Regions from separate parts of the Aliiglaciecola sp. 2_MG-2023 genome, predicted to be linked through region 1. Evidence: riboswitches for the same ligand, from Rfam matches in the RefSeq annotation. Region 1 holds a riboswitch; the other holds the start of a gene.
What was found. A riboswitch is a leader RNA that binds a small molecule or an ion and turns the genes downstream of it on or off. The one in region 1 is predicted to bind cobalamin.
Positions count from the first base shown of each region.

Region 2: it holds a riboswitch for cobalamin, as region 1 does, so the genes downstream of both, Q4567_RS02025 (ABC transporter ATP-binding protein) here and Q4567_RS14825 (TonB-dependent siderophore receptor) in region 1, are expected to answer to the same signal.

Region 1 is NZ_JAUORY010000015.1:34,336-41,895, reverse strand. It holds gene ccoG (cytochrome c oxidase accessory protein CcoG) at 1-355, shown strand, start outside; gene Q4567_RS14830 (serine/threonine protein kinase) at 352-1,335, shown strand; cobalamin riboswitch at 1,377-1,606, shown strand; gene Q4567_RS14825 (TonB-dependent siderophore receptor) at 1,676-3,541, shown strand; gene Q4567_RS14820 (thiol:disulfide interchange protein DsbA/DsbL) at 3,689-4,342, shown strand; gene Q4567_RS14815 (thiol:disulfide interchange protein DsbA/DsbL) at 4,373-4,993, shown strand; gene Q4567_RS14810 (SulP family inorganic anion transporter) at 5,261-6,826, opposite strand; gene Q4567_RS14805 (FKBP-type peptidyl-prolyl cis-trans isomerase) at 6,973-7,560, opposite strand, start outside.
Region 2 is NZ_JAUORY010000002.1:18,826-26,385, forward strand. It holds gene Q4567_RS02020 (iron ABC transporter permease) at 1-966, opposite strand, end outside; gene Q4567_RS02025 (ABC transporter ATP-binding protein) at 959-1,798, opposite strand; cobalamin riboswitch at 1,925-2,075, opposite strand; gene Q4567_RS02030 (TRAP transporter small permease subunit) at 2,192-2,731, shown strand; gene Q4567_RS02035 (TRAP transporter large permease subunit) at 2,731-4,089, shown strand; gene Q4567_RS02040 (TRAP transporter substrate-binding protein) at 4,109-5,206, shown strand; gene fabV (enoyl-ACP reductase FabV) at 5,367-6,545, shown strand; gene Q4567_RS02050 (Na(+)-translocating NADH-quinone reductase subunit A) at 7,027-7,560, shown strand, end outside.

The DNA of each region.
Region 1 (7,560 bases):
CTATGAAATTATTGCTCGGGTACCACTAGAAGTAGACATTATCAGAGACCGAAATTCGTTATTCAGAGAAACAAATGATGGTCTAATTGAAAATGTTTATACCTTAAAAGTACTGAATAAATCCCAAGCTGAGCACACCTATAAAATTGATGTGGTTGGCTTAGAAGGCAATAAATATATCGGTCCAACTCAGGTGACTGTTGCTGGCGGGGAAGTGTTGAACTTACCTATTAGCATCGCAATCGATCCCTATGCGTTAAATGAAACCGTGACTGAATTTCAGTTTAAGGTGACCTCAACAGACAGTGACGATCCTGTTCAAATGAGTGAAACTAGTAAGTTCATATATCGATGAGTGACTCAATTGCGACTACCTTTGATTTTGCGCAACTTGGTCCTGATACAATACTGGATGCCATTGAATCCCGAGGATACCTAGTAGATTCGGGATTGTTGGCACTGAACAGTTATGAAAACAGGGTTTATCAATTTATTTGCGATGATAAGCGTCGATATGTGGCTAAGTTTTACCGACCACAGCGCTGGAGTCGCGAGCAAATTCAGGAGGAACATGACTTCGCACAAGAACTGCATGATCATGAAATTCCTGTGGTTGCACCTTTACGCACCAATAATGAATCATTACATAGTTATCAGGGTTTTTACTTTGCCATCTTCCCATCGGTTGGTGGCAGACAATTTGAAGTCGATAATCTAGATCAGCTTGAATGGATGGGACGGTTTATCGGTCGCATCCATCAAGTATCTAAAGGCCAGCCGTTTAGTTTCCGTCCTACTTTTAGTATTCAAGAGCATTTGCTTGATGCAAACGCAACCTTGCATAAAACCGAACTTATCCCCAGCAGTTTGCATACGGCTTTTTTTACGATTTTAGAACAAGTTACTGAATTAGCGGCAAGCTTGTATAAACCGAATTCATCCATTCGTCTGCACGGCGACTGTCATCCAGGCAATATTCTATGGCGAGATGGCCCAACCTTTGTCGACTTAGATGATTGTAGAATGGGACCTGCAATTCAGGATCTTTGGATGATGTTGTCTGGTGATACCTACCAACAACGAATCCAAATGGACACATTGGTAGAAGCCTATGAAGAATTTTCACAATTTGACAGCAGCCAACTCAGTTTAATTGAACCATTGCGAGCTATGCGTATGGTCCATTATATGGCTTGGTTATCCCGCCGTTGGCAAGATCCTGCCTTCCCGCAAGCGTTCCCTTGGTTTGCCGACGCCAAATATTGGGAACAACAAATATTAGCGTTAAAAGAGCAATATTCCGCACTCCAAGAGCCAAGCTTGACCTTATTTTAATTACAAAATTATAAAATCCTATTTTTTTAAGAACAGATAGATATAATGCACACCTCTTAGGTGCCACCACTGGTGGTTAAACGGGAAGACAGTGCAATCAGATACCAATCTGATTAATGCTGACGCTGCCCCCGCAACGGTAAGCAAGTGATACTCAAGGGTATTTTTGATTAATAAGTTACCACTGTTTGAAAAAATGGGAAGGTTATTAATCGAGTCTTTATTAGGACACTTGTGAGCCCGGATACCGGCCTGAGAAGCATAGGTTTGTAGTCAAAACTCCAAACTGTAATTCATATGACATAGTACTCGGGCGGAGTACTTAACAAGGCTAAACAACATGCAAAATAAAACGACTCTTTTAGCGTTAAGCGTTAGCTTGGCACTGGCATCTCCCTCTCTCTATGCGCAAACACAAAAACAGCAAAATCAACAAGACATTGAAAAGATGACCGTTGTGTCTAGCCGTATTCAATTGCCAACCAATCGACTAGCCACCAGTGTTTCAGTATTAGATGAGAGCGATATTGAAATGCAAACAGCTCTCAATGTAACTGAAATTTTACGTCAAACGCCAAGTGTCGGCGTGTCTAATTCTGGCGGTTTGGGTAAAAGTACTGTGGTTAGAATTCGTGGTGAAGAAGGGTTCAGAACCAAACTATATATTGATGGCGTGGAACTCAGTGACACTTCATCTCCTCAAGTTGCGCCGATTTTTGATGATGTTCTGATTGATCAGTTGTCGCGAATAGAAATATTGCGAGGCACCCAAGGTCTTTCCTACGGCGCAGATGCCGGCGGCGTTATAAGTATGTACAGCAAGCAACTAACCAAAGGTTTTGAAGCCAGTGGTACACTTGCAGCAGGGTCTTTTGATACACAAGTATTAAACGCTAATGTTGCTGGCGGCAACAACAGCGGTTCATTTTCGTTGTCAGCATCGAAAGTTAAAAGTGACGGTTTTAACGCGCAAGTTAGCGATGAAAGCGGTGAAAAAGATGGCTACGATAACCAAACTGTTCACTTTAAAGGCCAACTGGAATTAACTGATAAAATTGCAGCTTCTTTGGTATTTCGTAATGTTGATGCAGAAAATCAATACGACGGCTGTTACGACAACACCACCTTTGCACAAATTAATCAGTGCACAACGGAAGCGGATCAGCAAACTTTCCGTGGCGCTTTGAGTTATCAAGACAGTCATAGTCAACACCAAATCGCTTACAACAAAACGGATGTTGAAAGAGATTTTATCAATAATGGTGAGTATGGATTTACCAATTCAGGCACTATCGATAAGTTTGAATACATTGGAAGTGTAAACTGGAAACAGCACGATCTTGTATTTGGTCTTGAAAAAGAAACCCAAGAAATCGAAAGCAGTGATTTAGACAGAAGTCAGAAAAGTCTATTTGTTGAGTGGTTAGGTCAGTTTTCAAATCAATTGGCGTTTAATCTAGGCTACAGATACGACGACAATGACACCTTCGGTAAACACAATAGCGTCCGCTTAGGTGCAGTCAAAGTAGTTTCATTTGATTTTGCGGATGTAAAATTTAAAACGACATACGGAACCGGCTTCCGGGCGCCAAGTTTGTATGAGCAAAGTTATAACGATGGCCCTTATGCATACGGTGAAGCTGCAGGCTTGCAATTGGCCGAAGAAAATAGTGAAGGTTTGGATCTGGGTTTCGTCATCGATACTCATAATGGATTGAGCGCTGAAATGGTATTTTTCAAACAATCCATCGAAAACGAAATCGTATTTGATTTAGCTGCTTACCAAGGATATTTGCAGTCTTTCGGTGAAAGTGAATCTAAAGGGGTTGAAACAAGCGTTGAACAAGTATTCGCTAACGGATTAAAAGTCTGGGCTAATTATACCTACAATGATGCACAAGACAGTGACGGTGAAGTTCGTTTGAGAAGGCCTAAAAATAAATTCAACCTAGGTATTAGACAAGCTTGGTTAGATGACAAACTCAGTGCTGAATTGACCTATAGAAGTGTCAGAAATGCGGTAGATATTGGTGGCGTGGAAATAGATGACTATCAACTTACGAACCTAACTGCCCGTTGGCAAATAGTTGAATCAGTCAGCATCAAAGCGGGTGTAAACAACCTTTTTGATGAGAACTATCAAGAAGTAAATGGCTTCAATACCGCAGGCCAAAACTTTTTTGTCGCAACGACGATTAGCTTGTAGAAATAATGCAAGATACAAAAAACCGCTTCGAGAAGCGGTTTTTTTATGCATTTCATCCACAGATTGTATTCATCTGACTGATTAACTATACCTAATCTTTTACTAGCTATGATAACCTTTGATAAATTTTTGAAGGAATTGATTGATATGAAAAAACTATCAACTGTATTAGCGTTATTTTTACTATTATCTCTGCAAGCCTGCTCCAAAGAGAGCTCATCAGAACAAGCCGAAATTCCATCTAAATGGAAAGAAGGTAAACATTACCTAGTGATTAATGATGAGGTTTCTGAAAAGCCTGAAGTACTAGAGTTCTTTTCTTTCTGGTGTCCTCACTGTTATAACTTCGAACCTATTGTTGAACAGATAAAACTAAAGTTAGATAAAGATGTCACATTTAAAAAGGTGCATGTTAACTTTATGCGTTTTACCAGCACACAAATACAAGATGCCGCAACAAAAGCCTTGTTAATAGGCAGAACTATGGACAAAGAAGAAGAAATGAATAGTGCTATTTTTAGTTATATTCATTTACAGCGTCAACCTATTACAGGCACACCTGAGTTAAGAAATATTTTCCTAGCCAAAGGCGTTGATACTGCCGAGTTTGATAAAGTGGAATCTAGCTTCCAAATTAACAACCTACTCAAGCAGAATAATCAAATTATAGAGGCCTATCGTGAACATTTGAGCGGTGTACCAAATTTCATTGTTAACGGAAAGTATCAAGCCCAAATTGTAGAAGGTATGACAAGGGATGATATTGCGGATTTAGTTGTTTGGTTATCTAAACAACGTTAATAACCTTATTTTTTACAGGATTTTATTTATATGATTTTTAAATTAACGCGCAATCTTTTAATAGCATTTGTATGCGCAGTTCCAACTCTTGCAATGGCCCAATCTAAGTGGGAAGAAGGTGAGCACTACACGGTATTAAAAGAGATACCAAGTGAAACCAAGCAGGTGCGCGAAGTATTTTCATTTTGGTGTCCACACTGTTTCACATTCGAGAGCATTGCCAAAGATTTAAAAAGTAAACTGCCAAGTGACGTGACCTTTACCAAAGCCCACGTGAACTTTATGGGAGGTGCTGAAAAAGATACTCAGAATGCAGCGACCAAAGCTATGTTAGCAGCACGCCAATTAGGTAAAGCTGACGAATTTAACACCGCTTTATTTACAGCTATTCATAAAGATCGCAAAAATATTGCCTCCATGGAAGACATTTTAAAGGTGTATGCAGAAGCTGGCGGTGACAGTGATAAGTTGAAAAAACTGGCCAATAGTTATGGAATCCGCGGTGCCGTGCGCAAAAACGATAAATTGACTTTAGGTGTTCGTAGCGTACCCACCTTTATCGTAAATGATAAATATCAGGCAATTTTCGGTTCAAAAATGACGCCGAATGAATTTGTTGAGTTAATTACCTGGTTAACTACCCAAAAATAAATCAACCTTTGATAGAACCTCAAGTCCATTTGAAAAGCCGGATATCATCCGGCTTTTTTGTACCCGTCTAAATAAACAACCTGAATGATGTGTCAGTCCAGTTTCACTAGCTAGTAATTTAGTTAGATGAAATTCTTGCTCACAACTAAGATTCCTAAATCTTTCGCTGGACTAAAGCCCAGCCTACAAACCAGGGGTATACATCCAAAACTGGACTAAAGCCCAGCCTACAAAATCTGTAGCTCGGGCTTCAGTCCGAGGATATATTTATCCCAATTTATCGGAGGCAATGCGATAACGAGGATCTTCATTTACATTCATTTCCACGTAGCCTTGAGCCTTGGTTAACAGGTTAGTACACTCAGGGCTAATATGCCGAATATGTAGCTTCTTGCCTTGAATTTTGTACTTATCAGCCAAACCATCAATTGCATCTAAGCCTGATGAATCCCAAATACGTGAATCTTTAAAATCAATGACCACGTCCTGTGGGTCATTTTGCGGATCGAATAAATCTCTGAAGTGTAAAACTGAACCAAAAAACAAGGGGCCGTCAAGTTCGTAAACTTTCCAACCGTCTTCATCTGTATGGGTTTTCGCACTAATATGGGTGGCGTGTTTCCATGCGAAAACCAGCGCAGATACAATGACCCCTACTACCACTGCTATCGCTAAATCGGCTGCAACGGTAATCCCCGTGACCAAGAACAACACAAATGCATCTTCTTTGTTTACACCACGCACAATGCGAAACGAAGCCCATTCAAAGGTACCTATGACTACAATAAACATCACCCCCACCAATGCAGCCAATGGAATCATTTCAATCAGCGGTGCAGCGAATAAAATGAATCCTAACAATACCAGTGCAGCGGTAATACCAGAAAGACGACCACGTCCACCGGAGTTGATGTTAATCATGCTCTGACCAATCATGGCACAACCACCCATGCCACCAAAGAAACCATTGACGGTATTAGCAACACCTTGACCTACACATTCTTTGTTACCACGACCGCGAGTGTCAGTCATTTCATCGATTAAAGACAAGGTTAACAATGATTCAATCAAACCAACTAAACAGAGAATGACTGAAGTAGGTAAAATGATATACAAGGTTTCCATGTTCAACGGCACCATAGGTACACTGAAGCTAGGTAATTCACCGGCTAAAGTTGCTGTGGCCTTTTGATCTTCAGGTAACATGCCGCGCACAAAATCAATCACGGTGCGAGCTTCTAAATCTAAGCCATGCACTAACAGCGTTACGGTTACAATAGCCACAAGGGAAGCGGGTACAGCGGTAGTTAGCTTAGGTAAAAAATAGATAATTGCCATAGTCAATGCAACCAGACCAAGCATCCAATAAAGCATGCTGCCTTGCATCCATTCTTGAACACCAAACTCATTTACTATTTTGAACTGCCCTAATTGGGCAAGGAAAATGACGATAGCCAAACCATTTACGAAGCCTAACATTACCGGATAGGGAACAAGCCTGATGAACTTTCCTAGTCGGAATATGCCCGCTAAAATCTGTAATATTCCAGCTAAAATAACCGCGGCAAATAAGTATTGGATACCATGCTGAGCGACCAAGGCAACCATGACCACCGCCATCGCGCCCGTTGCGCCAGAAATCATTCCCGGTCTGCCACCAATTGCAGATGTTATTAGGCCCATCATAAATGCAGCGTATAACCCCACCATAGGTTCAACGCCAGCAACAAAGGCAAATGCAACCGCTTCAGGAACTAATGCCAATGCAACGGTTATTCCTGATAGCACGTCATTTTTGACGTTACTGTCACGGTTGGTTATCAGGTCAATCATTTACTACCCCAAATTTTTATTTTATTAATTAAATTATTCAATCGTTCATTTTAGCAGCTAAGCAGGTTTAGATCTTTTAACGGTTTGTTAAAAGACACAAAAAAAGGCCGGATAAATCCGACCTTTAAATACGATATTTGCAAATACTAAGCAACGATATCTAATAGTTCCACATCGAATACTAGAGTACTGAAAGGACCAATTGCGCCGCCAGCGCCTTGTTCACCGTATGCTAAATCATGTGGAACGTGCAAACGCCATTTAGATCCAACAGGCATCATTTGTAATGCTTCTGTCCATCCTTTGATCACGCCATTTACTGGAAACTCTGCAGGTTCGCCACGCTCATAAGAGCTATCAAATACATTACCGTTAATTAAAGTACCGTGGTAATGTGTACGTACTTTAGAAGTAGCAGTAGGTTTTTCGCCTTCACCAGCAGTCAATACTTCATACTGCAAGCCAGAAGGTGTCACTGTAATTTCAGAACGTTTAGCATTTTCTGCTAAGTAAGCTGCGCCTTCTTCGATTGCACCTTTATGCTGATCTGCTTTTGCAGCTTGCATACGTTGGTGAATTTCGTTAAATGCAGCTCCCAAAGTTTGATTATCAACTTGTGGGGTTTGCTTAGCAAAAGCGTCTGCTAGACCAGCTTTTACTGCTTCAATATCAAGACCTTCAAATGGGTTAGATACTAATTGTTCGCCCATTTGGTAACCAATACCATAGCTTGC
Region 2 (7,560 bases), on a different contig from region 1:
AATCCCAATGGGGATTTCTTGGTTGTCGACTATCACTCTGGCGACAACATCGACCCAAATTAAAAAACTACCGCCAACTAGTACACAGCCAATTATTAAATTTCGGCTAGTTACCCCAAACCAACCTCGGACAATATGCGGGATCATTAATCCAACAAAACCAATTCCGCCGCAATAGGCCACTATGCATGAGGTGAGTGCTGCGCAAATGACTAAAACCATTAGACGCAATGAGTCTACTTTAATTCCTAATGTTTGCGCATTTTCATCACCTAACAACATTGCGTCTATGTGACGACCGAAAAGCCACAATAAAACAACACTAATAGTGACGATGGGGAGCATAATCCACACGAACCACATTTGTGCATTGGCTAAACTTCCGAGTAACCAAAAAATGACTTTATTGGCAGCAAAGGGCTCAGCCATGAATAATAAAAAATGACTTAAAGCGCTTAGCATAAACGAAACGGCCACACCGGCTAAGAGTAGATGCTCGGTGCGATTTCCAAATAATTTACGGGATAGTATCTGAACAATAGTGACAGCTAGAAAGGCCCCTAAAAAGGCAGCTAAAGGCAATGCATAAGTAAAGGGGATTTGCGCTAGAAAAGCAAAAGTTGAAGAGTATGAAGCTAAGCTACCATTGAATAGTAGGGTCGCAATACTTGCTCCTAACCCCGCTCCTGAAACCACTCCGAATAAATAGGGATCCGCCAATGGATTGCGATAGACATTTTGTAATGTTGCCCCGGCGACAGCTAAACCTGCTCCAACTAAAAAACCAACAAGCACGCGAGGTAGTCGAACTTGCCAAAATATAACGTCATCAACCTTAGCTGGGCAATTATTTAGCACACATTGAAATACGGTGAGCACATCAAGGTCTGCTGCGCCAAAAAACAATCCACAGAAAATACTCAGTAAGCTGAGGCTGGTAAGAATCCCCCATTTACTCTTAGACATCGACTGAGCCTCTATTCTTCTCATAATCGTCAAAATCAATATCAGGAGGATAAAACTCGATTCTTATTTTATTCGCACCTGGCTTTTCAATAATTTGACAGGGGGTTTTGAAAACCTGCTGCAATCGCTGTTGGGTCAACACATCTTTAGGATAGCCAAAGGCTAATAACTGACCTTGAGCTAAAAGCGCGATTTTGTCACAGTAATCGGCCGCGTGATTTAAGTCGTGCAGGCTCATGACTATAGTGACTTTGTTTTGTTTCGCTATTTTGCGCAATAAGGATAATATTTGATGTTCATAATACACATCTAAGTGGTTTATCGGCTCATCTAACACAAACAGTCCCGCACCTTGAACTAACGCTCTGGCAATTTGCCCTCGCTGTTGTTCTCCCCCCGACAACGAACTAAATAGTTGATGACTTTTCTCCCTTAAACCAACCTGTGCGATTGCTTCAGTAACCCTTGCTTTTTGTTCTGAGGATACCTTGGAAAATATAGATTGATGAGGAAGTAAGCCCATACTAACTATTTGTTCAAGGTTTAGATTGAAAACACTCGCATTGAATTGATTCACTACTGCTATTTGTTTAGCTCGGGTAATTGCGGAAAGGTTTTCGAGCGCTTTTGAGTGCCAAAATACCTGTTGCTCAGAAGGATATTGACCAGAAATTAATTTTAGTAATGTGGTTTTACCCGCACCGTTTGGCCCTACCACAGCAATTAGCGCTCCCTCTTCTACCTGAAACCCAATATCAGATAATATTTGCGTATCAGCAATATAGTAATTGAGCTTATTCAGTTTGAGCATTGGTGTGACAGTCTTTCCCATTTTGTTTTATCGAAGGGATGTTAAGCGATGTAACAACCTATTCGATGTTTAAAATTATTGGTATTTAGGGAAATCGCAACGAAATGATTATGCAAGTCGATCGTGTATTCCCGCACGCTAGAAAAAAGGTATAAGTAAAGATGCGGCTGGTATCTGACTCTCAATCGGCAAGAATGCCAATTAATTACAGTTGCGGGTACAGTTTTGGATTTACACCAAATTCCCATTTTGTTTTCACTGAAGCGCAGGAAATAAAACTACCCTGTGCGTAACTTGGAGTGAAAAACCGAATCTATTATATAGCCAAAATATAGCAATCTTTGTCCTTGTGCCCTAGCGTTATTTGCTAAAAAAACGTTTAATATCGTACAAATAGAATAATAAGACAGGTATATGGGAATGTTTAACGCCGCTTCGCTATCGCGGACCATTGACGTTATTAACGATAATATATGCAAATTAGTTAGCTGGTTTACTTTGTTTATGGCGTTAATCACATTGCTTATCGTGATATTAAGGTATGGCTTCGATATTGGCTGGATTGCGATGCAAGAATCTGTAATGTATTTGCACGCTTGTGTGTTTTTATTAGGTAGTGCCCATACGTTGCGGGTTAATGACCACGTCAGAGTCGACATATTTTACAGTCGATTCGATACCGTTAAAAAAGCTAAAATAGATACTTTTGGTACATTATTTTTTATGCTGCCGGTTAACTTATTTATTTTTATTATTTGTTGGGATTACGTGGCATCTTCTTGGAATATTATGGAAGACTCACAAGCAGCTGGTGGCTTACCAGCGGTGTTTCTACTCAAAACCTTCATACTTTTATTTGCCGCGCTCATGGTTTTGCAGGGAATTTCAGAATTAATTCGCAATATCAGCGTTTGTTTAAATCACCCTAAAAACGTGATTACTGAGGATAAATAATGGAATACCTCTCTCTGATTATGTTCTTAGTTGTTTGCTTCACGTTGTTACTGGGCTATCCAGTGGCATATACGTTAGCTGGAACCGCTTTAATTTTTGCGGGTGTGGGTGCATTATTTGGTGTTTTTGATACCGCTTATTTGCAAGCGGTACCTAGCCGTCTTTATGGCATAGTGACAAATCAAACTTTAATCGCCGTGCCCTTGTTTGTTTTTATGGGGATCATGTTAGAAAAATCCAAAGTCGCTGAAAATTTATTAATTGCCATGGGTCAAGTATTTGGACGGTTGAACTCCGGTTTGGCAATTTCAGTGGTGTTGGTTGGTATGTTACTGGCCGCGAGCACCGGTATTGTAGGCGCTACAGTGGTCACTATGGGCCTGTTGTCACTACCGACAATGTTGAAACAAGGATATTCACCTTCATTTGCCACCGGAGCAATTTGTGCCACAGGCACATTAGGGCAGATTATACCGCCTTCCATCGCGCTGGTTTTGTTAGGTGATGTGTTATCTAGTGCGTTTCAACAGGCACAGCTTAATATGGGGATATTTTCACCTGAGTCTGTATCGGTAGGGGATTTGTTTGTTGGAGCCTTAGTACCCGGTATGATTTTAGTGGCGATGTACCTGCTATACGTGGTGGTGTTTGCCAATAGACACATCGATAAAACGGTCCGAAACGAACAACGAGAAACACAAGCTGAGGTCAGTCTTGCAGGCGCTTTATTCCCACCTTTGATCTTAATATTTGTGGTGCTAGGGTCTATTTTAGGTGGCTTCGCAACACCCACTGAAGCTGCTGGGGTCGGAGCTGCTGGAGCTCTGGTACTGGGTTTGGCCAAGAAACAGTTTAGTTTAGAAAAATTGAAAGAAGTGATGTTGGGTACTACTCGTGTCACTGCGATGGTCTTTTTGATTCTTATTGGTGCTTCGATATTTTCATTGGTTTTCCGCGGCTTTGGTGGTGAAGAGTTGATTGAACACTTCTTTGAACAGCTTCCCGGTGGTGCTTTTAGTGCGGTTTTACTGGTCATGGTTGTTATCTTTTTACTCGGATTTATTCTTGATTTTATTGAAATTACTTTTGTTGTAGTGCCAATAGTCGCGCCGGTTCTACTGGCTATGGGGGTAGATCCAATCTGGCTCGGTATTATGATTGCCGTCAATTTGCAAACTTCGTTTCTGACACCACCTTTCGGATTTGCTCTGTTTTACTTGCGAGGTGTAGCGCCAGCAAATGTTCAGACCACTCAAATATACAAAGGCGTGATACCCTTTATAATTATTCAATTACTATTATTGATAGGCTTGGCTATTTGGCCGGATCTGGTAACGTGGCTGCCTTCGATTTTGTGACCCCTATGGATTCAATTAAATGAAAACCTTTAAGTTTGTATCTTTATTTTTTTCGATTGCTCTTCTTGCTTCCTGTGGTGGCAAGTCATCGTCCGATTCTAATGCCACTGAATCGCAACAAACCTATCAGTGGAAACTGGTTACTTCGTGGCCGAAGAACTTTCCAGGTTTAGGAAGAGCCCCAGAGACATTTGCTAAACAAGTAGAGCGCATGTCTAACGGCCGCTTAAAAATTAAAGTGTTTGGCGCAGGTCAAATGGTCCCTGGATTTGAAGTCTTTGATACTGTTTCTAGTGGTGCCGCTGAAATGGGTCATTCAGGATCATATTATTGGAAGGGGAAAGCCCCAGCGGCACAAATATTTACCGCTATTCCGTTTGGCATGAATGCCACTGAGTTTAATGCTTGGCTGCACTACGGTGGCGGCATAGAAATGTGGCGAGAATTATATGCCCCATTTAATTTAATCCCCTTTGCAGGTGGCAATACCGGCGTACAAACTGCGGGTTGGTTTAAAAAAGAAATTAATAGCGTTGAAGATTTGCAAGGCTTAAAAATGCGGATTCCAGGGCTGGGAGCTGAAGTTCTTAAAAAATTGGGTGGTATCCCTGTGGCGTTAACTGGAGGGGAATTATTCACTTCATTGCAATCTGGTGCCATTGACGCAACTGAATGGGTTGGGCCTTACAACGATTTATCTTTTGGTTTATACAAAGCCGCGAAATACTATTATCACTCTGGCTGGCATGAACCTGGCGCTAGTTTAGAGTTCATTGTTAATAAAAGTGCCTATGAAGCTTTGCCTGATGATTTACAGGCCATTATCGAGGTGGCTACAAGAGCTGTGAATCAAGACATGTGGGATGAGTATACCGCGGCTAATAATGATGCCGTTCAAGCGCTTGTTGAAACCCATGGTGTTGACATGCGCCCTCTTCCTAAAGATGTTATTGCTGCTTTACATGCTGCTAGTATTGAAGTCATGCAAGAACAATCCGCTGCGGATCCTACGTTTGCTAAAATTTACGCGTCTTATCAAAAGTTCCAAGAAGGCGTATCTAAGTATCACCAAATTTCTGAGATGGAATACTATATTAATCGACAACAAAAAAAATAAACTAGCTGTTCAGATTTGTTGTTGTTGCAATGGCTATTACAATAGGCCTTTATAGTGTAAAAGCTATTCTGAAACCTATTGAAAATTTTTTTTATAATGCGGTTTTAATAGATGACTGGCTGTTTAAAATGTTCGGTAAAATTTTTGAGGAAAATAGACTATGGTAATTAAGCCCAAGGTACGCGGCTTTATCTGCACTAACGCCCACCCAGTAGGTTGCGCTGCAAGTGTTGAAGAACAAATCGAGTATGTTAAAAGTCAGGGAGATTTAGGAGATGGTCCCAAAAACGTTTTAGTTTTGGGATGCTCAACAGGTTACGGCCTTGCGTCTCGAATCGTATCTACTTTTGGTTATGGGGCAAAAACCCTTGGTGTTTGTTTTGAAAAGCCACCTTCGGAAAGAAAAACGGCGACGGCCGGCTGGTACAATACTGCTGCATTTCATCAGCAAGCAAAAGACGCTGGTATTTATGCAAAAACCATAAACGGTGATGCATTTTCCAATGAAATCAAACAACAAGTGATTGAAACTCTTAAAGCCGACATAGGTAAGGTTGATTTGGTTATTTATAGTTTGGCTTCTCCTCGCAGAACCGACCCAGAAACTGGTGAAGTGTATAAGTCTACTCTTAAGCCTGTTGGACAAAACTATAAAACCAAAACCTATGACACCGACAAAGATCTGATCCACGAAATTGAATTAGAAGCGGCCAATGAGGAAGAGATTGCCAATACCATTAAAGTCATGGGTGGTGAAGATTGGGAGCTATGGTTGAACGCTCTAGCTGATGCTGATTTGTTGGCGGATAACTGCAAAACAACAGCCTATACCTATATAGGTAAAGAGTTAACTTGGCCAATATATGGTCAAGCGACTATCGGTAAAGCTAAAGAAGATCTTGATCGTGCCGCGAGTGAAATTATTAAGCAGCATAGCGACAAAAATGTTTCGGCTTATGTCTCTTCTTTGAAAGCATTGGTTACTCAAGCAAGTTCAGCGATTCCAGTAATGCCTTTGTATATATCGTTAATTTACAAAGTCATGAAACAAGAAGGAACCCATGAAGGTTGTATTGAACAAATCACTGGTTTATTCCAACAAAAACTGCTGGTAGATTCTCCTGAAACTGACGAAGCCAATCGACTTCGTATGGATGGCAAAGAAACCAACGAAGCTACTCAGGCTGTTATCAAAGGTTTGTGGGATAAAGTCACACAAGATAACTTCCATGAACTAAGTGATTACGCAGGTTATCACCACGAGTTCTTGAAATTGTTTGGTTTTGATATTGACGGTGTCGATTACGAACAGGATATCAATCCATTAGTAGAATGGTAGATAGCCTTTAGAACTATTTCTAATGTTATTCAAAACCCTAATTGTCGCTCGCGCATTAGGGTTTTTTAACAATTTAGTTACTTGTTAAAAAGGTGAGTGCTGTGCATAATTTGCACTATATTTAGAAAATCCCTAAATATTATGCGGAAAATCCTTATTTAGCCGTAAATAGCGTAGCGTAAACAGCTGGAATAATGCTAAAATTCCAGAGTTTACTGACATGAGTTTCTTTAATTAGTTCATAAGTGACTCAATTGCTCAATCATTCTCTTGCGAGGTGTGGACCAATACGGATTTTATTTCTGTGTTCACCTGGTTAAGGATTCACACTCAACAAAAGACAAAAATAGTTGATAAGTAAGATCACCTTTGAGTTTTCAAGCGAAACTGCGGATGTCACCATTCTTCGCATTATTTAGCCAGAATTCAAAATTGATATTTCTTTCACTTTAATTTTATTTTTACAAGACTGCGGTTGCATATGATAAAAATCAAGCAAGGGTTAGACCTTCCTATTCAGGGGGCTCCTAACCAAACAATTCAAAACGGCCCGAACGTCACTCGCGTGGCTGTCTTGGGGGAAGAATATGTTGGCATGCGTCCTACCATGTTTGTTCAGGTAGACGATGTTGTAAAGAAAGGTCAGGCTCTTTTTGAAGACAAAAAGAATCCTGGTGTTCTCTTTACTGCGCCAGCAGCGGGCAAGGTAGTTGAAATTAATCGTGGAGCAAAACGTGTTTTGCAATCTGTGGTTATTGAATTAGCTGGTGACGAGCAAGAAACCTTCGACAAATATGACGCTGGACAATTGAGTTCAGTAGCACGTGAAAAAGTTGAAGAGAATTTGGTTAAGTCAGGCTTGTGGGTTGCATTCAAAACGCGTCCATACAGTAAAGTGCCTGCACTGGGAAGTGAGCCAAAATCAATTTTTGTTACCGCAATGGATACCAACCCATTGGCCGCCGATCCGCAAGTAGTAATTGCTCAACGCAAAACTGATTTTGAAAACGGTTTA